2 regions of the Streptomyces sp. NPDC088745 genome follow, and region 2 is predicted to be linked to the other one. Evidence: predicted binding sites of a transcription regulator. Region 2 holds the regulator's gene; the other holds the start of a gene.
The links. The regulator HspR, encoded in region 2, represses chaperone genes until heat shock. The targets are predictions, from matches to a motif close to TTGAGNNNNNNNNNCTCAA.
Positions count from the first base shown of each region.

Region 1 (15,174 bases), on a different contig from region 2:
CTCCAGGCCGGCCCGGTCGAGCTGGCGCGGCAGCAGGTGGTCGCGGGCGATGACGACCTTCTCGTCCTCGGTGTAGCCGTCGAGGCGGACCAGTTCCATCCGGTCGAGGAGGGCCTCGGGGATGGCTTCCAGCACGTTGGCGGTGGCGAGGAAGACGACGTCGGAGAGGTCGAGCTCGACCTCCAGGTAGTGGTCGCGGAAGGTGTGGTTCTGGGCGGGGTCCAGGACCTCCAGCAGGGCCGCGGCCGGGTCGCCGCGGAAGTCGGAGCCGACCTTGTCGATCTCGTCGAGGAGGACGACGGGGTTCATCGACCCGGCCTCCTTGACGGCGCGGACGATGCGGCCGGGCAGGGCCCCGACGTACGTACGGCGGTGACCGCGGATCTCCGCCTCGTCGCGTACGCCGCCGAGCGCGACCCGGACGAACTTGCGGCCCATGGCGTGGGCGACGCTCTCGCCGAGCGAGGTCTTTCCGACACCGGGCGGGCCCACCAGGGCGAGCACGGCGCCGCCGCGGCGGCCGCCCACCACGCCGAGCCCGCGGTCCGCGCGCCGCTTGCGCACGGCCAGGTACTCGGTGATGCGCTCCTTCACGTCGTCCAGGCCCGCGTGCTCCGCGTCGAGGATCTCGCGGGCGCCGCGGATGTCGTACTGGTCCTCCGTGTGCTCGTTCCAGGGGAGCTCCAGGACCGTGTCCAGCCAGGTGCGGATCCAGGAGCCCTCCGGGGACTGGTCGCTGGAGCGCTCCAGCTTCTCGACCTCCTTGAGGGCGGCCTCGCGCACCTTCTCCGGCAGGTCGGCGGCCTCCACCCGGGCCCGGTAGTCGTCGGACTCCTCGCCCTCGGCCTCGCCGTTCAGCTCGCGGAGTTCCTTGCGCACGGCATCGAGCTGCTTGCGGAGCAGGAACTCGCGCTGCTGCTTGTCGACGCCCTCCTGGACGTCCTTCGCGATGGTCTCGGCGACGTCCTGCTCGGCGAGGTGCTCGCTGAGGGCGGTCAGGGCCAGGCGCAGGCGGGCCACCGGGTCGGCGGTCTCCAGCAGCTCCACCTTCTGGGCGGTGGTCAGGAAGGGCGAGTACCCGGAGTTGTCGGCGAGGGCCGAGACGCCCTCGATCTGCTGCACGCGGTCCACGACCTGCCAGGCGCCGCGCTTCTTCAGCCAGGTCGTCGCGAGGGCCTTGTACTCCTTGACCAGCTCGGCGACGGAACCCGGCAGCGGGTCGGGGTCGGACGCGTCGATCCGGGACCCCTCCACCCACAGGGCCGCTCCCGGCCCGGTCGTGCCCGCGCCGATCTTGACGCGGCCCCGGGCCCGGATGAGCGCGCCGGGGTCGCCGTCGGACAGCCGGCCGACCTGCTCGACGGTGCCGAGGACGCCGGTCCCCGCGTACGTGCCGTCGATGCGCGGAACAAGAAGCACCTCGGGCTTGCTGCCACCGGTACGAACGGCGGCCTGTGCCGCTTCGACCGCCGCGCGCACCTCGGTGTCGGACAGGTCCAGCGGCACCACCATCCCGGGCAGCACGACCTCGTCGTCGAGCGGCAGCACGGGCAGGGTGAGCGGTGTGGACGTCGATGCCATGATCTCCCCTTGGGCAGTGAAGTTGAGCTATGTGGACTCAATGCTCTGGAGCGTCCCAGTGTTCCCCAACCCGTGTTCGCTCTGAGCGATCAGCGATCGACGAGGAGGGAGCCACCGGTCGGTCCGGCGCCGCTGAAGCCGGGAGCCGGTCGCGACGACGCGGGCAGGCGCGGGCAGGCGCGGGCAGGGGAACGCGCGGCGGGGCCTCCGCGTCAGACGGACGACAGCGGCACACGGCCCACGACACGACGGGAACACCATGCGAAGCACACGTTCCGGGCGATCGGCGGCGGCGCTCACGGCGGCCGCCCTCTGCGGCACCCTGTTGCTGACGGGGTGCGACGGCGCGGGCGAGCCCCCGGCCGCGGACACGCCCGCACCGGCGGCGACCGCCACGGGCGCACCCGCCACCTCCACGCCCACCGCCGGCGCGCCCGCCACGGCCGCACCCACCGCCACCCCGCCCCCCGCTCCCCCGGCGACCGGTGACCCCGCGCCGTCCGCCTCCGTGCCCGCGACGGCCCCGCAGGGCGAGCGGCTCGTGGCCGCCACCGTCAGCGGCGGCTTCGACGGCCGGCACCGCAGCGTCCTGGTGAACGGTGACGGCGGCTACACCGTCCTCGACCGCACCAAGCCCCCGAAGTCCGGCCGGATGGGCGCGCAGGAGCTGGCCGAGCTCAAGGACGCGCTCGCTGACGCGGACTTCGCGGAACTGCCGCGCGTCTCGAAGGCCGACCCGCCGGTCATGGACGGCATCACCACCACCGTGATCCACCGGGGCCACGAGGTGACGACGGACGGCATGAAGAAGCTGCCGGAGCTGGACCGCGTGATCGCGGCCCTGCCCGGCCTCGGCTGACCCCGGTTCAGCGGTGGCCGCGGACGACGGTCAGCGGTGGCCGCAGACGATCTCCGTCACGCGCGCGACCGTCGACAGGTCCCCCAGTACGTTCTTGGTGACGGCCCAGGCCGTGCCGCTCGCCCGGTCCGCGCCCGCCCAGCTGCCGCCCGCGCCCGCCATGCCGAACACGTGCGGGTCGGGCCCGGAGCCCTGGTCGGGCAGGCCGAGCGCGTACCCGAGCGCCCAGGACGACTCGTTACCCATCAACCGGTCGGTTCCGCTCGCGGCGAGCGCGGTCGCCTCGCGGGTGCGGTCCGGCGACAGCAGCCGTACGCCGTCGACCTCCCCGAGCACGGCCGCGTACACGCGCGCGATCGCCCGGGCGGAGGTCTTGGCGCCCGCCGGAAGGTCGGCGGCCAGGATGTCGGCCCGGTTGCCGAACGCGGCGCTCGGGAAGAGGTGCTTGGGGGCGGCCTTGAACATGGGGAGGTCGTCCGGGAGCGCGTCGAGGTCGAAGGTCTCGGCGCGGGAGGGGTCCTCCTCGAGCCGCGCCGCCCGCCCCTGCTCGGACTCCGGCATCCCCAGGTACAGCTCGTCGGCGATGCCGAGCGGGCCGGTGAGTTCGGTGCGCAGGACGTCGGAGAGGTCGCGGCCGGTGGCCCGGCGGACGATCTCACCGACCAGGAAGCCGAAGGTGAAGGCGTGGTAGCCGACCGCCGTCCCCGGCTCCCACCAGGGCTCGGCGTCCGCGAGGGCGGCGCACATGGCGTCCCAGTCGCAGAGCTCGGCGTGGGTGGTGGCGGAGGGGATGCCGGGCACGCCGGCGGAGTGGCTGAGGGCGTGCCGTACCGTCACCCGCTCCTTGCCGTGCGCGGCGAACTCGGGCCACAGGTCGGCGACGGGCGTGTCGTACGAGAGGAGTCCTCGCTCGGCGCACACGTGCGCGAGGGTCGCGGTGGCGCCCTTCCCGATCGAGAAGTTGTAGAAGGGGGTGTCGTGGCGGACCTCGCGCCCGGTCGCCGGGTCGGCGATTCCGGCGGCGACGTCCGCGACCGGCTCGCCGTGCCGGTACACGGCGATCTGCAGGCCGCGCTCGGCCCCGCTCTCCACCAGTTCGTCGGCGGTGTCCTGTAGCTGCTGGTGCAAGTCGGCGGCGCTCATGACCGTCCCCTCCGTAGCTCCGTGCAAAAGCACGAACGTACGAAGGGGACGAGGCCGCCGGCCACCGAATTTCCCGGCTCAGAGGTACGAGGGCGCGGCCCGGGCCGCCTTCCAGCGCCGTACGACGGGCCAGCCGGCCAGCCCCAGGCACAGGGCCAGCGGGTGCCCGAGGGCGGTCAGCGGATCGACGTACGCGATCAGGTCCTGGAGGAGTACGAGCGCCACCGCGCCCAGCAGCCCCCAGCGCAGCCACGCCAGGCGGAGCACCCCGGCGAGCGCGCCCACGCAGGCCAGCAGCCCGAAGCTGATGCCGAAGTCCAGGCGGTGCAGGGAGGTCTCGGGCAGGTGCCCGGCCCAGACGGCGACGCCGACCGGGATCTCGGTGGCGAGCGAGGCCACCACGTGCCCGAAGGCGAAGACGGCGGCGGTCCGCAGCCCGCCGATGCGCCGTTCCAGGGCGGTGAGGATCACCAGGAACCCGAGGGCGTACGGGGACGCCAGCCCGCCGGCGACCCACAGGGCGCTGCCGACGAGGGCGACGACGGGGGTGTGGGTGAGGTGGGCGACGTCGGTGCTGGACGCCCTGAGCAGGGCGCCGACGGTCGCCGGGTCGCCGAGCTGGGCGTAGAGGGAGGTCGCGACCAGGACGAGCGCGTAACCGAAGGTGAAGGGGGTGCCGGTGGGGGTGGGCAGGAGGTGCCACAGGTGCCAGCGCCGGTCGGGGACGGGGGGCTGGACCCGTGCCCGCGGGTCTGCGGCCGCCGGCTCCGGGGAGCTTTCGGGGGCGTGCGTCTGAGGGTCTTGGGGCAGGTGCTTCCGCGGAGCTTCGGGTGCGGGCATCTGCGGAGCTTCGGGCAGGCGTACGGGCGAACCTTCGGGCAGGCGTACGGACGAACCTTCGGGCAGGCGTACCTGCGGGTCTTCGGGAGCGTGCCGGGCCCGCGTCCGCTGTCCGGGCACGGCGTTCAACGCCGCGGCGGCCTCGCCGTCCGCGTCGTTCCGGTCCTGTTCCGGCCTCTGCCCCTGCTTCTTCTGCTCTGGCTGCTGCTGCCCCTGCGGCTTCCGCCCGGGCGGTGTCGTGCTGGTGCGGTGCACTGCGTGAGGCCCCATTCCCCCGGGCGCCGCGCGCTGGGGCGGGCGGCCGGAATCGTCAAGCCACGCCCGTGTCCCTCGGCCGCGTCTTTCGCGTTCGCTTGCTGCGGTGGTGCTGTCGCTGGTGTTTCTGCCCCTCCTCGACGAGGACAACGCTCACCCTCCGCCCGAATCTCCCGTTCCGTCTATGGCACACCTCACACCTGTGCGTACTGGGGCAACCTTCACAGGTTCGCAGACGTCCGGCACCCTCCGGCGCACCGCCCGGCGGACACCGTGAACCGATCGGGCGACGCCGAGCGATAGAGGGGACGTGAGACTGTTGCGCCCCTCCGGGGAACCCCGGGCCGAGGACGGCACCGACGACGACGGCGCGTTGCTGCGCGCGATCGCCCGCGGCGACGCCGCCGCGCTCGGCACGCTGCACGACCGGCACGCGGGCTGGCTGCACGCACGGCTGACCCGGCGCTGCCCCGACCCGGAAACGGTGCGGGACGTCCTCCAGGACACCTTCGTCACCGTCTGGCAGTCCGCCGCGTCGCACCGGGGCGGCGAGGCGGGCGGCTGGCTGTGGGTGATCGCGGCCCGCCGCCTGGTGGACGCGCAGCGGATACGCACCCGGGCCGACCGCGCCGTACCGGCCGCCGGGACCGCCGCCCCCTCCGCCGCCCCCTCCGCCGAGGAACACGTGCTGACGGGGCTGGAGTTCGGCGACGTGGGCGCGGCCCTGGACCGGATCCCGCCGGAGCTGCGCGAGGTCCTGCGGGCCACGGTCGTCGACGGCCTCACCACCCGCGAGGCCGCCCGCCTGCTGGGCATACCGGAGGGCACGGTCAAGACCCGCGCCCTGCGCGCCCGCCGGGAACTGAGAGCCGCCCTGGCCCGGCTCACCACCGAATCGGACCCGCTGGGAGGAACGGCATGACCCCCGCCCGAAGCCGGCACGTCACCCCGGCCGCGGCCGCCCAGTACGCGGCGGGCACGACCCCGGACGCGGACGCCTGGTCGCTGGAGCAGCACGTCGAAACCTGCGGCCAGTGCGCGGCCCGGGTGTCGCGGGCGGTACGTTCCGGAACCGCGGGCCCCCAACTGGCGCGGCAGCGCGCACACCTGCTGCACCTGGCGGGCACTCCTCAGCCCCCCGCTCCCGCTCTCGCCCCCACTCCCGCTCTGCGCACCCACCGCCTCCTGTGGGCGCTCGGGCCCGCCCTGAGGCTCGGGTGGGTGGTGAGCGTGCTGGCCGTCGCGCTCGGAGCCGTACTGCTCGCGTTCGGGGCGGGCCAGACGGCGGCGCGGCCGCTGCTGCTGGCCGTGGCCCCGGTCGTACCACTGGCCGGGGTGGCCCTCTCGCACGGCAGGCGCACCGATCCCCTGCACGAGCTGCACGCCTCCATGCCGGGCGGCAACCTGCGGCTGCTGCTCCATCGGACGGCCTGCGCACTGGGCCTGAGCATTCCGGTGCTGACCGCGGCGGGAGCGGTCCTGCCGCCCGTGGAGGGTGTGCCGGGGGCGGCCGCCTGGCTGCTGCCGGGGCTGGCGCTGACCCTGGGCGCGCTGGCGCTCGGCAGCTGGATCGGGTGCCGGAGGGCGTCGGCTGCAGTCGGCAGCGGGTGGGCGCTGGCCGTGACGGCCCCGGCGGCCGGTGAGAGCGGGCCACTGCTCCACATCACGCCTTACCTCGACACCCCCGCACCACAGGTGAGTTGGGCCGTCGCCGCAGTCGCGTGCGCGGTGCTGCTCCTCCTGCGACGTACCCACTTCGACCGGATGGAGCGCGTGTGAGCAGCGACGAAGGCAGCGGCGCGAGGGTGGCGGGGCTGACCGTGCGGCACCGGCGGACGCCGGCGCTGGACGCCGTGGACCTGGACTTCGGCCCCGGTGTGCACGGGCTGCTCGGCCCCAACGGCGCGGGCAAGACCTCCCTGCTCCGGGTGCTGGCGACGGTCGCCGCGCCGACCGCGGGCACGGTGACGCTGCTGGGCCACGACATCGCGGGGCACCGGGCGCGGACGCAGGCCCGGCGCCGGCTCGGCTACCTCCCGCAGGAGTTCGGCCACTACCCGGGATTCACCGTGCGGGAGTTCGTCGCGTACGTGGCGTGGCTCAAGGAGATGCCCGCCGCTTCGGTGCCGGGGGCGGTGGAACGGGCGGTGGAGCGGGTCGGGCTGGCGGACCGGATCGACGCGAAGATGAAGTCCCTCTCCGGCGGCATGATCCGCCGGGTCGGCACGGCCCAGGCCCTGGTCAACGAACCGTCCCTGCTGCTCCTGGACGAGCCGACCGCCGGTCTCGACCCGGAGCAGCGCTTCGAATTCAGAGCACTGCTCCGCGAGGTGAGCACTGCTTCCACCGTCATCGTCTCGACCCACCTGGTGGAGGACGTGGCCGCGGCCTGCACGGCGGTCACCCTCCTGGACGCCGGCCGCGTCGCCTACCGGGGGACGCCGGACGAGCTGAGCGCGCTCGGCGACGAGAGCCGCCCCGGCCGGGGAGCGGAGCCCCTCGGCGACAACCCCGTCGAACGCGGCTACACGACCGTGCTGCGAGCCCACCGCCTGGAGGCCCGCCGATGAGCCTGCGCCCACAGACCGCCACCCCACCCCCGGAGTCGCTCCGATGACGAGCACGCTCACCCCGTCGGCCTTCCCGCCCCGGCGTCCGGCCTCCCCACTGCGCACCGAGCTCCGCCGGGGTCTCGCCCCGTGGTCCGGACTCGCCGTCGCCGGGGCGGCACTCCTCGTGATGGCTGCCGGCAGCGCCGAGTGGCAGGGCAGTTGGGCGGAGACGCAGTCCCTCCTGCGCAGCGTCGCCGCCGCCGTCGCCGCGCCGCTCGCGGTGGCCGCCGGGTGCCTGCAGGGCGGGCGCGAGCGCCGGCTGCGCACCGGCGCGCTGCTGGCCTCAGCCTCCCGCGGGCGCGCTGCGCGGACCGCGGTCGCGGCCGCCCCGGTGATGCTGTGGACGGCCGCCGGGTACACGCTGGCGCACGCCGTCTCCCTCCTCGCCTGCCTGCCGTACGCGCACCACGGGCGGCCCGCCGTCACGCATGTCGCGGCCGACGCGGTGCTCGTCGCGGCGGCCACCGGCCTGGGCTTCGTCGCGGGACGGCTCTCGCCGTGGCGGCCGACCGCGCCGGTGCTCGCCCTGTGCGCCTATGCCGTACTGGTACTCCCCCAGCACGCCGAGTCCTCCGGCCTGCGCTTCCTGAGCCCGGCCCTGCGCGGCGACCACCCCCAGGCGTCCCCCGTCTGGTGGCAGGCCCCCGCCGACATCCTGTGGACCGGCGGTCTGGCCGCGACCGCGCTGGTCGCCCACGCCGCCCGCCGCAAGTACCTCGCCCTCGCCCCGCTGGCCGTGGCCGTCGCGGCGGGCACGCTGATCACGCAGAACGGCGAACGCATGTGGCAGCAGGGCCCCCCGCCCGCGGCGACGGCCTGCACCTCGCTCGCGGGCAGGCAGATCTGCGTGGCGGAGAAGGACCGGAGCCTCCTCCCGGAGGTCGCCGCAGCACTGCGCACCCCCTTCGGCAAGGTCGAGGACCTCCCGGGGCTTCCGACCCGCTACACGGCCGGCACCACCGGGCCGCCCCCCGGCGAGGGCCGGCTCTTCCCCCTCCAACTCGGCTGGTCGGTGACCCGCGGCGAGATCACCGACCCCGGCGAGTACGCCCATGGAACGCTCCTCCCCAGCCTCGGCGCGCCGGCCGGCTGCGCCACCGGCAGGGCCCCGGCCGCCGACCGCACCCGTTATGAAGCGGCCCGGGCCGTCGCGCACCACTGGGTGATCCCCCTGAACGCCGACCTCGCGGATCCGCACGCCCCCACCGCCGCCTTCGAGCGCTTCGCCGCGCTGCCGGAGCCGGACCGCAGGGCCTGGCTCGGCCAGTACGTGGCCGCCGTCCGGGCCTGCGACCTCACGAGAATCCCGGCAGTCCCCTGACCTTCACGTCCACGGCCACGGCCTGCGGCTCCCCCGCACCTTCAGGAATGCGGGGAACCGCGTGGGGAATCGCGCGGGCAACCACAACGCATCCGCACGGAGGCCGCCCCGCCACACACCGGTCCGCTCCTCCGAGACAACATTCACAGCTCCCACACGTTTGCCCGTACAACCCTGCCTCCCCCGACCAATGGGTCACCAAGCCGACATCCCGCGATTCCTCGCCTACGCAACGTCTACTTCCCTGTGCACAAGGCGAGTTGTCCATCCCCGACTTACGAAGAGTCATTGCGGAATGTCGTATTCAGAGAGATTCGGGCGATCCGGAACGACTTGCCCGAGGCGTCGCTTTCGCTGCCCCGGCAGGCAGTTGCACCGCGTAGCCGTGAGCAGGTCAGTGCCCGTACGCTGCTCATCTGACCGCGGGATCTTACGAACGCACTCCAGGGGCGGGGCGATGGAGCAGACACACACCAGCCACAACGGCCTCGCGGCCACTCCCGGCGCTCAGCGCCGGGTACTGGTCGTCGAGGACGATTCCACGATCGTCGACAACATCGCGGCCCGGCTGCGGGCCGAGGGCTTCCAGGTGCAGACGGCGAGTGACGGCCCGGCGGCGGTCGACACGGCCGAGGCCTGGCAGCCGGACCTGATGGTGCTCGACATCATGCTGCCCGGCTTCGACGGACTCGAAGTCTGCCGCCGGGTGCAGGCGCAGCGACCCGTACCGGTCCTCATGCTCACCGCGCGCGACGACGAGACCGACATGCTGGTCGGGCTCGGGGTCGGCGCGGACGACTACATGACGAAACCGTTCTCCATGCGCGAGCTGGCCGCCCGGGTGCACGTCCTGCTGCGCCGGGTCGAGCGGGCCACCATCGCCGCCGCCACTCCGCGCAGCGGCATCCTGCGCCTGGGCGAGCTGGAGATCGACCACGCGCAGCGCCGGGTCCGGGTGCACGGCGAGGACGTGCACCTCACGCCCACCGAGTTCGACCTGCTGGTCTGCCTGGCGAACACCCCCCGCGCCGTCCTCTCCCGCGAGCAGTTGCTCGCCGAGGTGTGGGACTGGGCGGACGCCTCGGGCACCCGCACCGTCGACAGCCACATCAAGGCCCTGCGCCGCAAGATCGGCGCCGAGCGCATCCGTACCGTGCACGGCGTGGGGTACGCCCTGGAGACGCCGGCGCCGTGAGCAGTACGGCCGGGACGGGGACGAGGCGCGGACCGTTGCGACGGCGGGTGCCGGTACAGCGGCGGGAACCCTCGCGCCCGGCGCGCAGATGCGGCGACTGCGGGCAGCGGGTGCGCCGTCCGCTGCGGACGCGGCTGCGCCCCGGCTCCCTGCCGGGCCGGGTCGGAGCGCTGGTGTCCCGGCCCTTCACGGTGCGCCCCTTCACCATCAGGGGAAAGCTGATCGCACTGGTCGTGGTGTCGGTGGCGCTGACCACGGGCCTGGTGATGGTGGCGCTGGCCACCAAGACCGAGCTGCGCTTCATCACGGTCTTCTCGATCATCGCCTCGATGCTGATCACGCAGTTCGTCGCGCACAACCTCACCAAGCCGCTCGACGAGATGCGCGAGGTCGCCGCCGCGATGGCGCACGGCGACTACACGGGCCGCATCGACGGCGAGAACCGCCGCGACGAGCTGGGCGGCCTGGCCACCACCCTGAACCGGATGGCCGAGGAGCTCCAGGCCGTCGACCGCAACCGCAAGGAACTGGTCGCCAACGTCTCGCACGAGCTGCGCACCCCGATCGCCGCGCTGCGCGCCGTGCTGGAGAACGTGGTGGACGGCGTGGTCGCCGCCGACCCCGAGACCATGCGCACCGCGCTCAAGCAGACCGAGCGGCTCGGCGGGCTGGTGGAGACCCTGCTGGACCTGGCCCGGCTGGACAACGGCGTCGTACCGCTCAAGGCCCGCCGCTTCGAGGTGTGGCCGTATCTCTCGGGCGTGCTGAAGGAGGCCAATCTGGCCGCCGCGCAGCGCAATCTGACCTCCGGGTCCGGGCACCACATGCGCAAGGACGTCCATCTGCACCTGGACGTCTCCCCTCCGGAGCTGACCGCGCACGCGGACCAGGAGCGGCTGCACCAGGTCGTCGCCAACCTCATCGACAACGCGGTCAAGCACTCCCCTCCGCACGGCCGGGTCACGGTCCGGGCGCGGCGCGGGGAGCTGCCGGAGAGCCTGGACCTGGAAGTGCTGGACGAGGGTCCCGGCATACCGAAGTCGGAGTGGCACCGGGTGTTTGAACGCTTCAACCAGGGCAAGTCGCCCGCCAAGCCCACTTCGGGCAGCGACGGCGGCACGGGCCTCGGCCTGGCCATCGCGCGCTGGGCGGTCGATCTGCACGGCGGCCGGATCGGAGTGGCCGAATCCGAGCGCGGTTGCCGCATTCAGGTCACCCTTCCGGGGACCGTCTCATCACGCGATTGACGTAGGGTTCGAACCAGAAACGGACGTTCTGCGTCCGTCCTGCCAGGATGCGGTGGTAAGGGTCGCATCCTCGGTCGGATGCACCCGGCTCGGCACCCTCGTCAATGATCGGTTGACGCGCGGTCCACAGCGGAACCACGCTTGTTTCCCGCCATTTCGTGCGCCGAAACCAGCTCTCCGATGTGACTTACGCGACGGATGCACCGCCCGGTCTGCATCTCCCGGCCGGGGAGGCGTAGCCTTTATTTCCGCTGTCCACCACCTTGCGAAGCGGAAGAGGGCGGTTAACGCCGTGTCGTCTCAGTCCACCAGTAGCTCAAGTCATTCATCGACCGACCAGGACGGGCAAGGGAAGAACCCAGCCGCCGCCTTCGGTCCCAACGAGTGGCTCGTCGACGAGATCTACCAGCAGTACCTCCAGGACCCCAGTTCCGTCGATCGAGCGTGGTGGGACTTCTTCGCCGACTACAAGCCGGGCGCCACCGGCGGTACGGCGGAGAAGCCGGCCCCCGCCGCCCAGGCCGCGCCCGCCCCGGCCGGGCAGCCCGCCCCCGCGCAGGCGTCGTCCACCGCCGTCCCGCCGCAGGCCGCGTCCGCCGCGAACGGCCAGTCCGCCCCGGCACAGCCCGCGAGCGCGCCGGCCGGACAGACCGCCGCACCCGCGCAGGCCGCCCCGGCCCAGCAGGCCGCCCCCGCGCAGGCCGCCCCTGCCGCCGAGCCCGCCGCCCAGGCGCCCGCATCCGCTCAGCCCGCCGCCAAGGCGTCCGCACCCGCACAGAAGGCCGCACCTGTGAAGCCCGCTCCCGCCGCCGAGGCCACGTCCGCCCCGGCCGGTCCCGAGTACGTCACCCTGCGCGGCCCGTCCGCCGCCGTCGCGAAGAACATGAACGCCTCCATCGAGGTCCCCACGGCGACGTCCGTGCGCGCGGTCCCGGTGAAGCTGCTCTTCGACAACCGCATCGTCATCAACAACCACCTGAAGCGCGCCCGGGGCGGGAAGATCTCCTTCACCCACCTCATCGGCTTCGCGATGGTGCAGGCCATCAAGGCCATGCCGTCGATGAACTACTCCTTCACCGAGAAGGACGGCAAGCCGACCCTCGTCAAGCCGGAGCACATCAACTTCGGCCTGGCCATCGACCTGGTGAAGCCCAACGGCGACCGCCAGCTCGTCGTCGCCGGCATCAAGAAGGCCGAGACGCTCGACTTCTTCGAGTTCTGGCAGGCGTACGAGGACATCGTCCGCCGCGCCCGCGACAACAAGCTGACGATGGACGACTTCACGGGCGTCACCGTCTCGCTCACCAACCCGGGCGGCCTCGGCACCGTCCACTCGGTGCCGCGTCTGATGCCCGGTCAGTCGGTCATCATGGGCGTCGGCTCGATGGACTACCCGGCGGAGTTCCAGGGCACCTCGCAGGACACCCTGAACAAGCTGGGCATCTCGAAGGTCATGACCCTGACCTCGACGTACGACCACCGGGTGATCCAGGGAGCCGCCTCCGGCGAGTTCCTGCGCGTCGTCGCCAACCTCCTGCTCGGCGAGTCCGGCTTCTACGACGACGTCTTCAAGGCGCTGCGCATCCCCTACGAGCCGGTCCGCTGGCTCAAGGACATCGACGCCAGCCACGACGACGACGTCACCAAGGCCGCCCGCGTCTTCGAGCTGATCCACTCCTACCGGGTGCGCGGCCACGTCATGGCCGACACGGACCCGCTGGAGTACAAGCAGCGCAAGCACCCCGACCTCGACATCAACGAGCACGGGCTGACGCTGTGGGACCTGGAGCGCGAGTTCGCGGTCGGCGGCTTCGCGGGCAAGTCGATGATGAAGCTGCGCGACATCCTCGGCGTCCTGCGCGACACGTACTGCCGCACCACCGGCATCGAGTTCATGCACATCCAGGACCCCAAGCAGCGCAAGTGGATCCAGGACCGCATGGAGCGCTCGCACTCCAAGCCCGAGCGCGAGGAGCAGCTCCGCATCCTGCGCCGCCTCAACGCCGCCGAGGCCTTCGAGACCTTCCTCCAGACGAAGTACGTCGGCCAGAAGCGCTTCTCCCTGGAGGGCGGCGAGTCCGTCATCCCGCTGCTCGACGCCGTCATCGACAGCGCCGCCGAGTCGCGCCTGGACGAGGTCGTCATCGGCATGGCCCACCGCGGCCGGCTGAACGTCCTGGCGAACATCGTGGGCAAGTCGTATGCCCAGATCTTCCGCGAGTTCGAGGGCAACCTGGACCCGAAGTCGATGCACGGCTCCGGCGACGTGAAGTACCACCTGGGCGCCGAGGGCACCTTCACCGGTCTCGACGGCGAGCAGATCAAGGTCTCCCTCGCCGCGAACCCCTCGCACCTGGAGGCGGTCGACCCGGTCCTGGAGGGCATCGCCCGCGCCAAGCAGGACATCATCAACAAGGGCGGCACGGACTTCACCGTCCTGCCGGTGGCCCTGCACGGCGACGCGGCCTTCGCGGGCCAGGGTGTGGTCGCCGAGACGTTCAACATGTCGCAGCTCCGCGGCTACCGCACCGGCGGCACGGTGCACATCGTCATCAACAACCAGGTCGGCTTCACCGCCGCCCCGGAGTCCTCGCGCTCCTCGATGTACGCCACCGACGTGGCCCGCATGATCGAGGCGCCGATCTTCCACGTGAACGGCGACGACCCGGAGGCCGTGGTCCGCGTCGCGCGCCTCGCCTTCGAGTTCCGCCAGACGTTCAACAAGGACGTGGTCATCGACCTCATCTGCTACCGCCGCCGCGGCCACAACGAGGGCGACAACCCGCAGTTCACCAACCCGCAGATGGTGACGCTGATCGACAAGAAGCGCTCGGTGCGCAAGCTCTACACCGAGTCCCTGATCGGTCGCGGCGACATCACCCTGGAGGAGGCGGAGCAGGCGCTCCAGGACTTCCAGGGCCAGCTGGAGAAGGTGTTCGCGGAGGTCCGCGAGGCCACCACCTCCACCACCTCCGCCGCGCCGTACAGCGACCCGCAGGCCGAGTTCCCGGTGGCGGTGAACACGGCGATCTCGCAGGAGGCCGTGAAGCGGATCGGCGAGTCGCAGGTCAACATCCCGGACAACATCCACGTCCACCCGCGCCTGATGCCGCAGATGCAGCGCCGCGCCGCGTCCATCGACGACGGCACGATCGACTGGGGCATGGGCGAGACCCTCGCCATCGGCTCCCTCCTGATGGAGGGCACCCCGGTCCGCCTGGCCGGCCAGGACTCCCGCCGCGGCACCTTCGGCCAGCGCCACGCGGTCCTCGTCGACCAGGAGACGGGCGAGGACTACACCCCGCTCCAGTACCTCGCGGACGACCAGGCCCGCTACAACGTCTACGACTCGCTCCTCTCCGAGTACGCGGCGATGGGCTTCGAGTACGGCTACTCGCTGGCCCGCCCGGAGTCGCTGGTCATCTGGGAGGCCCAGTTCGGCGACTTCGTCAACGGCGCCCAGACGGTCATGGACGAGTTCATCTCCTCGGCCGAGCAGAAGTGGGGCCAGACCTCCGGCGTCACGCTCCTGCTCCCGCACGGTTACGAGGGCCAGGGCCCGGACCACTCGTCCGCCCGCCCGGAGCGCTTCCTCCAGATGTGCGCCCAGAACAACATGACGGTCGCCATGCCGACCCTGCCCTCGAACTACTTCCACCTGCTGCGCTGGCAGGTCCACAACCCGCACCACAAGCCGCTCATCGTCTTCACCCCGAAGTCGATGCTGCGTCTGAAGGCGGCGGCGTCGAAGGCGGAGGAGTTCACGACGGGCGGCTTCCGTCCCGTCATCGGCGACGACAAGGTGGACGCCAACGCCGTCCGCAAGGTCGTCTTCTGCGCCGGCAAGGTCTACTACGACCTGGAGGCCGAGCGCGAGAAGCGCGGCGCCACGGACACCGCGATCATCCGCCTGGAACGCCTCTACCCGCTCCCGGGCGCGGAGCTCCAGGCCGAGATCGCCAAGTACCCGAACGCCGAGAAGTACCTGTGGGCCCAGGAGGAGCCGGCGAACCAGGGCGCGTGGCCCTTCATCGCGCTCAACCTGATCGACCACCTGGACCTGGCCGTCGGCGCGGACATCCCGCACGGCGAGCGCCTGCGCCGCATCTCGCGCCCGCACA
Region 1 is NZ_JBIVLB010000002.1:182,757-197,930, forward strand. It holds gene lon (endopeptidase La) at 1-1,581, opposite strand, end outside; gene ACIP93_RS05415 (hypothetical protein) at 1,841-2,440, shown strand; gene ACIP93_RS05420 (serine hydrolase domain-containing protein) at 2,471-3,583, opposite strand; gene ACIP93_RS05425 (rhomboid-like protein) at 3,662-4,678, opposite strand; gene ACIP93_RS05430 (RNA polymerase sigma factor) at 4,989-5,600, shown strand; gene ACIP93_RS05435 (zf-HC2 domain-containing protein) at 5,597-6,457, shown strand; gene ACIP93_RS05440 (ABC transporter ATP-binding protein) at 6,454-7,248, shown strand; gene ACIP93_RS05445 (hypothetical protein) at 7,292-8,611, shown strand; gene ACIP93_RS05450 (response regulator transcription factor) at 9,069-9,806, shown strand; gene ACIP93_RS05455 (ATP-binding protein) at 9,998-11,053, shown strand; gene ACIP93_RS05460 (multifunctional oxoglutarate decarboxylase/oxoglutarate dehydrogenase thiamine pyrophosphate-binding subunit/dihydrolipoyllysine-residue succinyltransferase subunit) at 11,346-15,174, shown strand, end outside.
Region 1: lon (endopeptidase La) is a predicted target of HspR. The motif match lies at 1,604-1,622, and genes of this name have one in related genera.

Region 2 (15,174 bases):
CAGACCTTCGGCCCCCGGGCCCGCTCGCTGTGCTCCGTGGGCGAGCTGGTGGACGGTGTGCTGAAGACGGTCCGCCCGCAGGTCCGCGGGGCGGGCGACCCGGGCGGCCCGGACGAGCTGTCCGCGCTCGCACCCGCCGCTCCGGCCGCCCGGCCGGCCGGTTCGTCCGCCACGGCCGCGCACATCCCGTCGCCCGGCGACGGCCCGCGCCGCCGCCGACCCGGCATCGCGCCCGCCCGCACCGCGCCGGGCCGGCAGCCCGCGGTCTCCGTCGAGGAGGGACCGCGCCGCACGGACGACCGGTGCGCGGCGCACCGGGTTCCCGAGCTGATGCCGGTGGCCTGAGAGGGGGTGGCAGATATGCCGAAGGACGAGAGCACGCCCCGGGCCGCGGACGCGCGGGGGGACGGGAACGCGCCGGGGGCCCCGTCGCGGCGGGCCCGGTTCCGGGGCCGCCGCACGCTCCGGTTGGTCTGTGCCGGGCTGGCCCTCCTCCTCGGGCTGGCCGGGGTCGCGGGCTGGCTGGCGTACCGCAAGATCGACGGCAACATCAGGACCGACGAGGCGACCGCGGCCGCGCTCGCCGAGCACGGCGTCGACCGCCCGGCCCGGCACCCGGGCAGGGCGCGCAACATCCTGCTGCTCGGCTCCGACTGGCGCGAGGAGGCCGGCAGCGGGCGCAGCGACACGGTGATGCTGCTGCACCTGGCCGCCGACCGCAGACGCGCCGAAGTGCTGAGCGTGCCCCGGGACCTGCGGGTGGACGTGCCGAGCTGCCCGCGCGCGGACGGCAGTCACAGCCGGGCGCAGAACGCCCAGTTCAACTGGGCCTTCCAGTTCGGCGGGGCCGCCTGCACCATCCGTACGCTGGAGAAGCTGACCGGCATCCGGATCGACCACCACCTGATCGTCGACTTCCAGGGCTTCACCCGGATCGTCGACGCCGTGGGCGGCGTCGAGGTCGACCTCGAGAAACCGGAGCACGACCCCAACGTCGGCCTCGACCTCGACGCGGGCAGGCACCTGCTGAAGGGGCGGACCGCGCTCAGCTACGTCCGGGCCCGCAAGTACGTCGGCGACGGCAGCGACCTCAACCGGATCAGCCGTCAGCAGGACTTCGTGAACCGCCTCGTCGCCAAGATCCGCGGCAACGGCACCCTCTCCAACCCGGCCCGCCTCTACCCGGTGCTCGACGCCGCGACCGCCGCGCTGACCGCCGACTCCGGACTCGACTCGCTCGGCGAGCTGTACGAGGTCGCCGACAGCCTGCGCGCCCTGCCGCCGGGGGCGCTCACCTTCACCACCCTCCCGCACCACCAGGCCCAGGACCACTGGTACCGGCTCGACCTGGAACAGCCGGAGGCGCGGCGGGTGTTCGAGGCGGTGAGGAAGGACCAGCCGGTGCTCGCCGCACTGGAGAGGGCCCGCAGGGAACCCCCCGAGGAGAATCCCGAGCCGGAGTACGAGCCGGTCCACGACGCGTACGAGTGAGCACGGGCGCGGGCACGGGGGCCCGGGGGGAGGTCCTGACGTACGCCGTCGGGATGCGGGGGGAGGCGGTCCCGGTGACCCTGGACGGGGTGCGGTGAGTGAGCCGTGGGGTCTCGGGTAGGAGGCGCGGGGTGCCTGCGGGGGCCGGTGGGGCGCCCGCGTTCCTGGTCCGGCTGCACTTCTCACTTCTGCCGCAACGCGCTGACCTGCGTAAACGCGAGGCCGTTCGATCATTGCGAGTAAGGACCGCATAAGAGTTGAGTGGGGGCGACTCAGGTCTGTTGACGTGGGCGCGGGAGTGATGCATCCTTGAGCCAGATCCACTCAAGTACGTAACTGGAGGAATCCGAAATGGCACGTGCGGTCGGCATCGACCTGGGCACGACTAACTCCGTCGTCAGCGTTCTCGAAGGCGGCGAGCCCACCGTCATCACCAACGCCGAGGGCGCCAGGACCACGCCGTCCGTCGTCGCCTTCGCGAAGAACGGCGAGGTGCTCGTCGGCGAGGTGGCCAAGCGTCAGGCGGTCACCAACGTCGACAGGACGATCCGTTCGGTCAAGCGCCACATGGGCACGGACTGGAAGATCGACCTCGACGGCAAGTCCTTCAACCCGCAGCAGATGAGCGCCTTCATCCTGCAGAAGCTGAAGCGCGACGCCGAGTCCTACCTGGGCGAGAAGGTGACCGACGCGGTCATCACCGTCCCGGCGTACTTCAACGACTCCGAGCGCCAGGCGACGAAGGAGGCCGGTGAGATCGCGGGCCTCAACGTCCTGCGCATCGTCAACGAGCCGACCGCCGCCGCTCTCGCGTACGGCCTCGACAAGGACGACCAGACCATCCTGGTCTTCGACCTCGGTGGCGGCACGTTCGACGTCTCGCTGCTGGAGATCGGCGACGGCGTCGTCGAGGTGAAGGCCACCAACGGCGACAACCACCTCGGTGGTGACGACTGGGACCAGCGCGTCGTCGACTACCTGGTGAAGCAGTTCCAGGGCAACCACGGCGTGGACCTGGCCAAGGACAAGATGGCCCTGCAGCGTCTGCGCGAGGCCGCCGAGAAGGCGAAGATCGAGCTGTCCTCCTCCACGGAGACCTCGATCAACCTGCCGTACATCACGGCCTCCGCCGAGGGCCCGCTGCACCTGGACGAGAAGCTCACGCGTTCGCAGTTCCAGCAGCTCACCAGCGACCTGCTGGAGCGCTGCAAGACGCCGTTCCACAACGTCATCAAGGACGCGGGCATCGCCCTCTCCGAGATCGACCACGTGGTCCTCGTCGGCGGCTCGACCCGCATGCCGGCCGTGGCCGAGCTCGTCAAGGAGCTCACCGGCGGCCGCGAGGCCAACAAGGGCGTCAACCCGGACGAGGTCGTCGCCATCGGCGCCTCGCTCCAGGCGGGTGTCCTCAAGGGCGAGGTCAAGGACGTCCTGCTCCTCGACGTGACCCCGCTGTCCCTGGGCATCGAGACCAAGGGCGGCATCATGACCAAGCTCATCGAGCGGAACACCACGATTCCGACGAAGCGCTCCGAGATCTTCACCACGGCCGAGGACAACCAGCCGTCCGTGCAGATCCAGGTCTACCAGGGCGAGCGCGAGATCGCGGCGTACAACAAGAAGCTCGGCATGTTCGAGCTGACCGGTCTGCCGCCGGCCCCGCGCGGCGTGCCGCAGATCGAGGTCGCCTTCGACATCGACGCCAACGGCATCATGCACGTCGCCGCGAAGGACCTCGGCACCGGCAAGGAGCAGAAGATGACCGTCACCGGCGGCTCCTCGCTGCCGAAGGACGAGGTCAACCGGATGCGCGAGGAGGCCGAGCAGTACGCGGAGGAGGACCACAAGCGCCGCGAGGCCGCCGAGACCCGCAACCAGGCCGAGCAGCTCGTGTACCAGACGGAGAAGTTCCTCACCGACAACGCGGACAAGGTCCCGGGCGAGGTCAAGACCGAGGTCGAGACCGCCGTCACCGAGCTGAAGGAAAAGCTCAAGGGCGAGGACACCGCCGAGATCCGCACCGCCACCGAGAAGGTCGCCGCGGTCTCGCAGAAGCTCGGCCAGGCGATGTACGCCGACGCGGCCGCCCAGGGCGCCCCGGGCGCCGAGGGCGCCGCTCCGGGCGCCGGCCAGGCGCACGGTGACGACGACGTCGTCGACGCCGAGATCGTCGACGACGAGAAGGACAAGAAGGGCGGCGCTGCCTGATGACGGAGGAGACTCCGGGCTTCGAGGAGAAGCCCGACGTCTCTCCCGGCGCGGACGACGCCGAGCCGAAGGCCGCTGAGACCCCCTCCCCGGAGGAGGGCTCGGCGGCCCCGGCCGACGACGCGAACGCCGCGAAGGACGTCGCACTGACCGCCCAGCTGGACCAGGCCAAGATGGCGCTCGCCGAGCGCACGGCCGACCTCCAGCGACTCCAGGCGGAGTACCAGAACTACCGTCGCCGGGTGGAGCGGGACCGGGTCACGGTCAAGGAGATCGCCGCGGCGAACCTCCTGACCGAGCTGCTGCCGACGCTCGACGACATCGGCCGGGCCCGGGAGCACGGGGAACTGGTCGGCGGCTTCAAGTCCGTCGCCGAATCCCTGGAGACGGTGGCCGCGAAGATGGGCCTCCAGCAGTTCGGCAAGGAGGGCGAGCCCTTCGACCCGACCATCCACGAGGCCCTGATGCACAGCTACGCGCCGGACGTCACCGAGACGACCTGTGTGGCGATCCTGCAGCCGGGTTACCGGATCGGCGAGCGCACGATCCGGCCCGCACGGGTCGCGGTGGCCGAGCCCCAGCCGGGCGCGGCGGCCGACAAGTCGGAGGACTCCTCGGCGGGAGCCTCCTCCGACGACAAGAAGGAGAGCGGTGACCCCGAGAAGGGGTAGTGCCGCACTGCTGGATCCGAGAGGAGGGACGTCGGGGAAATGAGCACGAAGGACTTCGTCGAGAAGGACTACTACAAGGTTCTCGGCGTCCCCAAGGACGCCACCGAGGCCGAGATCAAGAAGGCGTACCGGAAGCTGGCCCGGGAGTTCCACCCCGACGCCAACAAGGGCAACGCCGAGGCCGAGGAGCGCTTCAAGGAGATCTCCGAGGCGAACGACGTCCTGGGCGACGCCAAGAAGCGCAAGGAGTACGACGAGGCACGCGCCCTCTTCGGCAACGGGGGCTTCGGCCCCCGCCCCGGGGCGGCGGGCGGCTCGTTCAACTTCGACCTGGGCGACCTCTTCGGCGGCGCGGCCGGCGGCACCCAGACGGGCGGCTTCGGCGGTGGCATAGGCGACGTGTTCGGCGGCCTCTTCAACCGGGGCGGCGCGGGCACCCGCACGCAGCCCCGGCGGGGCCAGGACATCGAGTCCGAGGTCACCCTCAGCTTCACCGAGGCCGTCGACGGCGCGACCGTCCCGCTGCGGATGTCCTCCCAGGCCCCCTGCAAGGCCTGTTCCGGCACCGGCGACAAGAACGGCACGCCCCGGGTGTGCCCGACCTGCGTCGGCACCGGCCAGGTCTCGCGGGGCGGCGGCGGGGGCTTCTCGCTCACCGACCCGTGCGTCGACTGCAAGGGCCGCGGCCTGATCGCCGAGACCCCCTGCGACATCTGCAAGGGCTCGGGCCGGGCCAAGTCCTCCCGCACGATGCAGGTGCGCATCCCCGCCGGTGTCACCGACGGGCAGCGCATCCGGCTGCGTGGCAAGGGCACCCCGGGCGAGCGCGGCGGACCGGCCGGCGACCTGTACGTCGTCGTGCACGTCGACGCCCACCCGGTGTTCGGCCGCAAGGGCGACAACCTCACCGTCACGGTGCCGGTCTCCTTCACGGAGGCGGCGCTCGGCGGCGAGGTGAAGGTGCCCACGCTCGGCGGGCCGCCGGTCACCCTCAAGCTGCCCGCCGGGACGCCCAACGGGCGCACCATGCGGGCCCGCGGCAAGGGCGCGGTCCGCAAGGACGGCACCCGCGGCGACCTCCTGGTCACCGTCGAGGTCGCCGTACCGACCGAACTGAACGACAAGGCCAGGGAAGCCCTGGAGAACTACCGTGAGGCCACCGCGGGCGACGACCCGAGGGCCGCACTGTTCCAGGACGCGAAGGGAGCGTAGGAGAGCGATGGACGGCCGACGACGGAACCCCTACGAGCTGACCGACGAGTCACCGGTGTACGTCATCTCGGTCGCCGCACAGCTCTCCGGCCTGCACCCGCAGACCCTGCGTCAGTACGACCGCCTCGGCCTGGTCTCCCCGGACCGCACGGCCGGGCGCGGCCGGCGCTACTCGGCCCGCGACATCGAACTGCTGCGCACGGTGCAGCAGTTGTCGCAGGACGAGGGCATCAACCTGGCCGGCATCAAGCGCATCATCGAGCTGGAGAACCAGGTCACGGCGCTCCAGTCCCGCGTCGCCGAGCTCTCGGCGGCGGTGGACGGCGCGGCCGCCGCCCTCCAGCAGCGCGAGGCCCAGGTGCACGCCTCGTACCGCCGCGACCTGGTGCCGTACCAGGACGTCCAGCAGACGAGCGCGCTGGTGGTGTGGCGGCCGAAGCGGCCGCAGGACTGAGACCGCGTCTAAAGGGGCCCGGGAGCGACCGCTCCCGGGCCCCTTTCGGCGTGCTCAGGGGATGAGCTCCGTGACCACGTCGACCAGGGTCATCCACATCGGCTGGCCGCCCGTGCCGTACGCCGCCGCGAGGGCGTAGCCGACGGAGGCGTCGGCGGGCCGGGGGGCGGCGTCCTCGCGCCACTCCACGAGGACCGTCGCGTCGCCGTCGGCGGTGAACTCGCCGAGGACGGTGCTGTCGCGGAGGAAGGCGCTGGTGCCGAGCGAGGCCGGGACCAGGCGGTAGCGCGTGCCCGCGTGGGTGGCGTCCACCTTGTACGTGGAGCGGCGGAGGCGGCCCCTGCCGGGGGCGATGCCGGCGGGGACGCCGTCCACGGTCAGGGCGAGGGCGGCGGCGTCGCGGGTGCCGATGCCGATGTGCGCGTCGGGCGCGTCGTCGCCCGGGACGCGGATCAGGACGGTACGGGGGAGTCCGGGGCCGGACACGGTGACGCGGGTGTGCGTCTCGACGGTGACGGTGACCGCGCCGAAGAGCGGGTCGTCCAGCGGCGGGCGGGACGGCGCGGGGGGCTCGGTGAGGTCGAGGGGGGCGGGGGCGGGGTCGGTCATGCCGTGGCCTTCGGGAGGGGGACTGGCTGGCTCACCTCTGGAGACCGTGGCGCGGGGCGGGGGGTTGCGCGCCGCGGGGGACTTCCGACGGGTCAGGGGTCGAGAATGCCCGACGTGGCGATGAGGTACCCGAGTTGCGCCCGGTTGGTGGTGCCGCCGAGGGAGGCGGCGAGCTTGGCGATGTGGGCGCGGCAGGTGCGGATGTTGAGGCCGAGGCGGTGCGCGATGGCCTCGTCCACGAGGCCGTCGACGAGGAGGCGGGCGATGGAGCGGCGGATGTCGGCCGCGTCGGCGGGAAGCGGGTCGTCCAGGGGGACGGCCTGTCGCCAGAAGTGGTCGAAGGCGGCGGTGAGGAAGGTGATGAGGGTGGGGTCCCGGAGTTCCAGGGCGCTGGTGGTGTCGGGACCGGCGGGGATGTACGCGACCGTGCGGTCGAAGATCATCAGGCGGGGGACGAGTTCTTCGAGGGTGCGGATTTCCAGGTGGATGCCGGAGAGGCGGTCGCGGTAGGCGTGCAGGCCGTAGCTGTGGCGGGCGGTGTGCTGGTAGAGGGAGCGCATGCGGATGCGGCGCCGGCCGAAGAGTTTGGACCGTTCCAGCGCCTGGGTGAGGTGGGTCTCGGACCGGGCGCCACCCGGCTGGAGCGTGCGTACCTCTGTGCTGCATTCCGCCGAAGCCACGTCAAGGGCGGCGTTGATGCACTCGAGTCCTTCCAGGACGGTGATCGCCGGGAGCAAGGCTGTTCCGTTCGGGGGAGGGGCGCAGGTGGGGTCAGGGGTCGAGGATGTTCGACTTTGCTATCAGATAGCCGAGCTGGGCGCGGCTCCCACTGCCCAGGGACGCGGCGAGTTTGGCGATGTGGGCGCGGCAGGTGCGGACGTTCATGCCGAGCCGGCGGGCGATGGCCTCGTCCACGTACCCCTCGATGAGGAGTTTGGCGATGGAGCGCTGGACTCCGGAGATGCCTTCGGGGGTGGGGTCGTACGCGACGGGTTCCAGCAGGGGCACCGCGTGGTTCCAGAACTGTTCGAAGACCTGCGTGAGGTAGGCGACGAGCGCGGGTTGTCGGATCTCGAGCGCCACGTGGCGGTCGTCGTTGACGGGGATGTACGCGACGGAACGGTCGAAGATCATCAGACGGTCGACCAGCTCTTCCAGGGTCCGTATCTCCACCTGGCCCTGGGCCATCCGCTCGGCGTACGCGAGGGTGCCCTGGCTGTGCCGGACGGTGTGCTGGTAGAGCGTGCGCATCGCGACGCCGCGGTCGACGAGCGGCTGGCCTCGTTTCAGGGCCTGTTCCAGGATGTTCTCGCGACGGCCGCCTCCGGGCTGGATCGTCAGGACTTCCTTCTGGCACTGGGCGGCCGAGACGTCGAGCGTGTCGTTGATGCGCTTGAGGCCTTCGAGAACCGTGATGGAATGTGTGGTCGCGGAGACCTGCGCGCTGATGGCCATGAACGGCTCGAATGCGTCGGCGAGTTGGGCCGTCAACAGCCTGCGGTCCTGCATTTCCTTCTCTATGGGGTGCAGGAGTTGGCCCAGTGCGGCCGACGGTGGAACCGGAAGAAGCCAGTTGGCGTCGTCAGGGTCGGGGTGGACCAGGGCGAAATCCATGAGGCAGGGCGCGGGTTGCACCTCGCTGCGCGCTATGCGGCCGGTGCGCAGGGCGATGGCGTAAAGCTGCGCTCCGGGTTCGCACAGTTCACTGACACTGTGCGGATGTACCGATTTCTTACCCTCTTCACGCATATGCCCACCCCCCAGGGTCCTGAACGTACAGGAACATGATGCATCGGCCCAGTGGTGTTGACGTGCCTGGATGGGCCATCGTCTTCATCACGGGGTCGAGGAAGCCATCAAGTAAGGACGAAGCCGACTATGCGTAAGAAAATGCTTCGCTCTGTGCTTGTCGCCGCTACTACTGCGGGACTTGTGCTCGGCGTGGGTGCTGGCGTGAGCGGTGCTGTCGCATCGCCCGAGGACCTCGGTCGGGGTGCCGTGCAGATGTCAGAGCCGGACCTGGGCTGGGGCCTGGCCGCAGGCGGAGGAAACTCCCCCAGCTCCGTCAAGACCGACCTGGGCTGGGGCTGACATGCCGTCGGACGACCCCGCCTTCAGACGCGAAGTGGCCCGCGTCATGCGCGGCGGCTGGCACCTCGTCGATCTCGTCTCCGCGCTCCCCGAGCCCGGTGACTCGCTGATGGTGACCCTCTTCGGCGATCCGATCCTGGTCGTCCGCGAGAGGGACGAGGAAGTCCGTGCCTACCGGTGTCTGCGCCGACCCCGGGGCGCCCCACAGCCCATCCGGTGCGAAGTCCGCTACGGCAACATCTTCGTGAACCTCGAGAAGGCCGACCACCAGCTCTACGAGACGGAGGGCGCCCCGCGCGCCACCCCCCGCTCCGTCGCGCGCACGGCCTCCTCCCGGTCCGCCCAGCGGGCCACCGCAGCCACCCCCCGCAGTGCCTGACGCGATTCCCCCGTCGCAGTAGATCGCCCAGGCGCTTCCCCCACACAGCGGCGTCCTCGTGAACCTGAACACGAGGGCGCCGCTGTGCTGCGTGCGTCCGGCCCCGCCTACGCGTTGCCCAGGCCCCGGGTCACCGTGATCTCCAGGACGACCCGCTCCGGGTTCTCCCGCGGCTGCCGCCCGTAGCGCTCCGTGTACCGGCGTTCCGCGTCCGCGACCTCGTCGGCGGAGTCGCGCACCCGGGCCACGCCCTCCAGGGTCGACCACTTCGCGCCCGCCACCTGGCACACCGCCACCGGGGCGCCCGCCTCGCCCGCCGCCCGCACGTGGACCGCCTTGCGGCTGCCGCGTGAGCAGATCACCCGGGCGACGCCCTGTTCGGGGTCGTACGTCACCCCTACCGGCACCACGTGTGGCGTGCCGTCCCGACGGAGGGTAGTGAGGGTGCAGAGGTGGTACTCGCTCCAGAAGGCGCGGAACGACGGGGTCGGGTCGTGCAGGTCGATGGCCATGCAGCGCACAGTAACCCCCGGCCCGGCCACGCATCGTAAAGCTGAGTGGAATAGACTCAACTTTGTGCACGTTGGATGAGTCATGGAGGTCGTGCCGCGAGGCACGTGCAAGGCGGCTTGCCGATGCCGTGAGGGCGTACAGGAGGAGAGTGCAGACGTGGAAGCCGAGCTGACCAACAGGAGCCGGGACGCGATCAACGCGGCCACCGACCGGGCCGTGACCGACGGCCACCCCGATCTGACCCCCGCGCACCTGCTGCTCGCCCTGCTGGAGGGCCAGGACAACGAGAACATCACCGACCTGCTGGCCGCGGTGGAGGCGGACCAGGCAGCCGTGCGGTCCGGTGCCGAGCGGCTGCTCGCCGCCCTGCCCAGCGTCACCGGGTCCACGGTCTCGCCGCCGCAGCCCGACCGCGACATGCTGGCCGTCGTCGCCGACGCCGCGCGGCGCGCCAAGGAGCTCGGGGACGAGTTCCTGTCGACGGAGCACCTGCTGATCGGGCTCGCCGCCAAGGGCGGCCGGGCCGCCGACGTACTGAAGGACCAGGGCGCGAGCGCGGACAAGCTGCTCGACGCCTTCGAGAAGAGCAGGGGAGGACGCCGCGTGACGACTGCGGACCCGGAGGGCCAGTACAAGGCCCTGGAGAAGTTCGGCACCGACTTCACGGCCGCCGCGCGCGACGGGAAGCTGGACCCGGTCATCGGCCGCGACCAGGAGATCCGGCGCGTGGTGCAGGTGCTGTCGCGCCGTACGAAGAACAACCCCGTGCTCATCGGTGAGCCCGGCGTCGGCAAGACCGCCGTCGTCGAGGGGCTGGCACAGCGCATCGTGAAGGGGGACGTGCCCGAGTCGCTCAAGAACAAGCGGCTCGTGTCGCTGGACCTCGGGGCGATGGTCGCCGGCGCGAAGTACCGGGGCGAGTTCGAGGAGCGGCTGAAGACCGTCCTCTCCGAGATCAAGGAGAGCGACGGCCAGATCATCACGTTCATCGACGAGCTGCACACCGTCGTGGGGGCCGGCGCGGGCGGCGACTCCGCCATGGACGCGGGCAACATGCTCAAGCCCATGCTGGCCCGCGGCGAGCTGCGGATGGTCGGCGCGACCACGCTCGACGAGTACCGCGAGCGCATCGAGAAGGACCCCGCCCTGGAGCGCCGCTTCCAGCAGGTGCTGGTCGCCGAGCCGTCCGTCGAGGACACCATCGCGATCCTGCGCGGGCTCAAGGGCCGCTACGAGGCCCACCACAAGGTGCAGATCGCGGACTCCTCGCTGGTCGCCGCCGCGACCCTGTCCGACCGGTACATCACCTCCCGCTTCCTCCCGGACAAGGCCATCGACCTGGTGGACGAGGCCGCGTCCAGGCTCCGGATGGAGATCGACTCCTCCCCCGTGGAGATCGACGAGCTCCAGCGCGTCGTGGACCGGCTCAAGATGGAGGAGCTGGCGCTCAAGAACGAGACCGACGCCGGTTCCGTGCAGCGCCTGGAGAAGCTGCGCCGCGACCTCGCCGACCGGGAGGAGGAGCTGCGCGGGCTGAACGCCCGGTGGGAGAAGGAGAAGCAGGGCCTCAACCGGGTCGGTGAGCTGAAGGAGAAGCTGGACGAGCTGCGCGGCACCGCCGAGCGGGCCCAGCGCGACGGCGACTTCGACACCGCCTCCAAGCTGCTGTACGGGGAGATCCCCGGCCTGGAGCGCGAGCTGGAGGAGGCCGCCGAGGCCGAGGCGGAGGTCCGCGAGGTCGACACCATGGTCAAGGAGGAGGTCGGCCCGGACGACATCGCCGACGTGGTCGGCTCCTGGACCGGCATCCCGGCCGGCCGCCTCCTCGAAGGCGAGACGCAGAAGCTGCTGCGCATGGAGGCCGAGCTGGGCAAGCGCCTGATCGGCCAGGGCGAGGCCGTGCGGGCCGTCTCGGACGCCGTCCGCCGCACCAGGGCCGGCATCGCCGACCCCGACCGCCCCACGGGCTCCTTCCTCTTCCTCGGCCCCACCGGCGTCGGCAAGACCGAGCTGGCCAAGGCCCTCGCGGACTTCCTCTTCGACGACGAGCGGGCCATGGTCCGCATCGACATGAGCGAGTACGGCGAGAAGCACTCCGTCGCGCGGCTGGTCGGCGCGCCGCCCGGCTACGTCGGGTACGAGGAGGGCGGCCAGCTCACCGAGGCCGTGCGGCGGCGCCCGTACAGCGTGGTGCTGCTGGACGAGGTCGAGAAGGCGCACCCGGAGGTCTTCGACGTCCTGCTCCAGGTGCTGGACGACGGCCGCCTCACCGACGGCCAGGGGCGGACGGTCGACTTCCGCAACACCATCCTGATCCTGACCTCCAACCTCGGCAGCCAGTACCTGATGGACCCGGCGAGCCCCGAGGAGGTCAAGAAGCAGCAGGTCCTCGAAGTCGTGCGGTCCTCCTTCAAGCCGGAGTTCCTGAACCGCCTCGACGACCTGGTCGTCTTCTCGGCCCTGAACAAGGACGAGCTCGCCCACATCGCCGAGCTCCAGGTGGCCCGCCTCGCCAAGCGCCTGGCCGACCGCCGGCTCACCCTGGACGTCACGCCCGAGGCCCTGGCCTGGCTGGCGGAGGAGGGCAACGACCCGGCGTACGGCGCCCGGCCGCTGCGCCGCCTCATCCAGACCGCCATCGGCGACCGGCTGGCCAAGGAGATCCTGGCGGGCGAGGTCACCGACGGCGACACGGTCCGCGTCGAGCGCGTCGGGGACGAGCTGCTGGTGGGGCCGGTTGCGGGCGCCCCCGCCGAGAAGCAGCTGTAAGGAGCACGGGCCGGTCCCGGCGGGTGCGCCGCGCGGTGTTCTCTCAGCGCGCAGCGGATCGCACCCGCCGGGGCTTGCGTTCCCCCTCCCGCAATGGGAGAGGATGACGGCAACCGTACGAAGGGAAATACACGGTGAGCATCGACCCGTCCTCGATTCCGAATTTCGGGGGACAGCCCGAACCGCAGCCCGAGGGACCGGCAGGCCCCGTCATCCCCGACCAGGACCTGGTCAAGCAGCTTCTGGACCAGATGGAGCTGAAGTACGTCGTCGACGACGAGGGCGACCTCGCCGCGCCGTGGGAAGAGTTCCGCACGTACTTCATGTTCCGCGGCGAGGACGACCAGCAGGTCTTCTCGGTCCGGACGTTCTACGACCGCCCGCACAGCATCGAGGACAAGCTCCAGCTCCTGGAGCTCCTCGACGACTGGAACCGCCGCACCCTGTGGCCGAAGGTCTACAGCCACACCCACGACGACGGCTCCGTCCGCCTCATCGGCGAGGCGCAGATGCTGATCGGCACCGGCGTCTCCCTGGAGCACTTCGTGTCCTCCACGGTCAGCTGGGTCCGCGCCTCCATCGAGTTCGACAAGTGGGTCGTCGAGCAGCTCGGCCTGGAGAAGGACGTCGACTCCGCGGTGGAGGACGACAAGGACAAGGGCGACGACGAGGCCTGAGCCCCCGGGACCCCGGCGGCACACCCGCACGACGCAAGCCCGGCCGCCACGGCGACCGGGCTTGCGTCGTGCCGGGCCCACGCCCCTCCCCGCGCACCACGAGAGGAACTCATGTCCAGCGGCCCCCAGACCTCCCCGGCACGCACCGTGCTGGCCTTCGACGGCGACTGCGGGTTCTGCGAGAGCTCGGTGCGGCTGATCCGTGAGCACGCCAGACCCCGGATCCCCACCGTGCCCTGGCAGGCCCTTCCCGAGGAGCTGACCGGGCCGCATCTGGCACGGCTGGACCGGGAAGTCGTCCTGTTCCACCGGGGGGCGGCCCGCTACGGCGGCGCGGACGCGGTGAGCCGCTTCCTCGGGTCGTCCCCGGCCCGCCGCTACCGTGCGGCCGGGTTCGTTCTGCGGCTGCCGTTCGTACGCCCCCTCGCCCACCTGGTCTACCGGTGGGTGGCGGCCAACCGGCACCGGCTGCCCGGCGGCACCGCGGCCTGCGCGGTCCCCCGCCCGCCCGACTGAACACGTCCCGCCGAGCGCCCCGCCCCGACGAGAGCGACGAGAACCCTCCGTGAGCCACGTCCCCACCTGCATATTCCGCAGCGGCCGCAGCCCCGAGATCCGGCACGGGCACGCCGCCGACCGCTACGTCCAGATCGGTTCCCTGAGCAAGGCGCTCACCGGCACCGTGCTGGCCCGGCTGAGCGCCGCCGGGACCGTCGACACCGACGCGCCCCTGGAGGAGTTCCTCCCCGTGCCGCCCGGCACCGGCATCACCCTGCGGCACCTCGCGCAGCACACCTCCGGCCTGCCCCGGGTGCCGCCGGGGCTGCGCCGCCGCGATCCCTACGCGGACTTCGACGCCGCCGCGCTGGACGCGCTGCTCCGCGACCTGGGCTCGCTGACCGTGGCCGAGCCGGGCGCCGTCGAGGAGTACTCCAACCTCGGGTACGCCGTCCTGGGCGCCGCCCTCGCCGCCGCCGCGGACCTGTCGTACGAGGAACTCCTGGCCCGGCACGTGCTCGGCCCGCTGGACGTCACCGAGGTGTCCGCCGCGCCGCCGCAGGACCGGCGGCTGCTCAGCCGGGGCCTGTTCGGGCGGCCGCGCCGCCCCTGGACCATGACCGGCGCCATCCTCCCGGCCGGGGGGCTGTGGGCCACGCCACGGGCCGCCGCCGCTCTGGTGACCGGCCTGCTCGTCGAGCGGCGGCTGGGCGAGCCCGCCCTGTCCTGGCAACGGGCGGGCACCCTGCTCTGGCACAACGGGGCCACCGGTGACGCCTCCGTGTTCACCGGCGCGCTGCCCGACGGCCACTGGGTCATGGTCCACCGGCTCACCGGGCAGGCGGAGGGCACGGACGCGCTGGGCATCGAAATCCTGAAGGAGTCGCAGGCCGCCCCGGCGTCCTGAACCCACCGCGGGCCGCCCCGGCGTCCCTGAGGGCGCCGCAGCTCACATCGGCATCGGCGCGACCGCCAGCAGGTACGTCCCGTACGCCATCGAGAGCCCGGCCAGCGCGACGGTCACCGTGACCGCCGCCCGCGGCCGGGCCCTGGTCAGGGCGCAGGCCAGCGGGAGCAGGAGCGGGAACGCGGGGAGCAGGAAGCGGGGCTTGGACTCGAAGAAACCCGCACCGCCGACCGTGATGACGACCAGGACGCCCGCGTAGACCAGCAGCACGAGCGGGGGCCGGCGGTCCATTCCGTACACCATGAGGGCGAACAGCAGCACTCCGACCGCCACGATCACCAGCGCCATCGGAAAGCCGAACCGTTCCGGCGCGCTGACCAGGTGCTTGATGAACTTCAGGGTGCCCGAGCCGAAGTCGAAGCGGGAGGACCAGTCCGCCTGCACGGCGAAGTACCCGCCGAGCGGATCGCCCTTGCGGATGCCGACGTACAGGACGTACGACGCCCAGCCGAGCGGCGCGAGCAGCGCCCCCGCCCACACCCGCCAGCCGCGCTGGCGTCTCCTGAGCAGTTCGTGCGCCGCCGTCAGCACGACGGCGGCCACCAGCGCCACCGCGTTCGGCCGCGACAGCCCCGCCAGCGCGGCGAGCGCGCCCGCGAGCAGCCAGCGCCGGGTCAGCACCGCGTACAGCGACC
Region 2 is NZ_JBIVLB010000001.1:589,447-604,620, reverse strand. It holds gene ACIP93_RS02770 (NAD-dependent epimerase/dehydratase family protein) at 1-345, shown strand, start outside; gene ACIP93_RS02765 (LCP family protein) at 361-1,491, shown strand; gene dnaK (molecular chaperone DnaK) at 1,843-3,699, shown strand; gene grpE (nucleotide exchange factor GrpE) at 3,699-4,370, shown strand; gene dnaJ (molecular chaperone DnaJ) at 4,410-5,582, shown strand; gene ACIP93_RS02745 (heat shock protein transcriptional repressor HspR) at 5,590-6,036, shown strand; gene ACIP93_RS02740 (hypothetical protein) at 6,091-6,645, opposite strand; gene ACIP93_RS02735 (helix-turn-helix transcriptional regulator) at 6,738-7,382, opposite strand; gene ACIP93_RS02730 (helix-turn-helix transcriptional regulator) at 7,417-8,259, opposite strand; gene ACIP93_RS02725 ((2Fe-2S)-binding protein) at 8,738-9,115, shown strand; gene ACIP93_RS02720 (TIGR03618 family F420-dependent PPOX class oxidoreductase) at 9,223-9,627, opposite strand; gene clpB (ATP-dependent chaperone ClpB) at 9,785-12,397, shown strand; gene ACIP93_RS02710 (YbjN domain-containing protein) at 12,532-13,074, shown strand; gene ACIP93_RS02705 (thiol-disulfide oxidoreductase DCC family protein) at 13,186-13,590, shown strand; gene ACIP93_RS02700 (serine hydrolase domain-containing protein) at 13,640-14,479, shown strand; gene ACIP93_RS02695 (glycosyltransferase family 39 protein) at 14,522-15,174, opposite strand, start outside.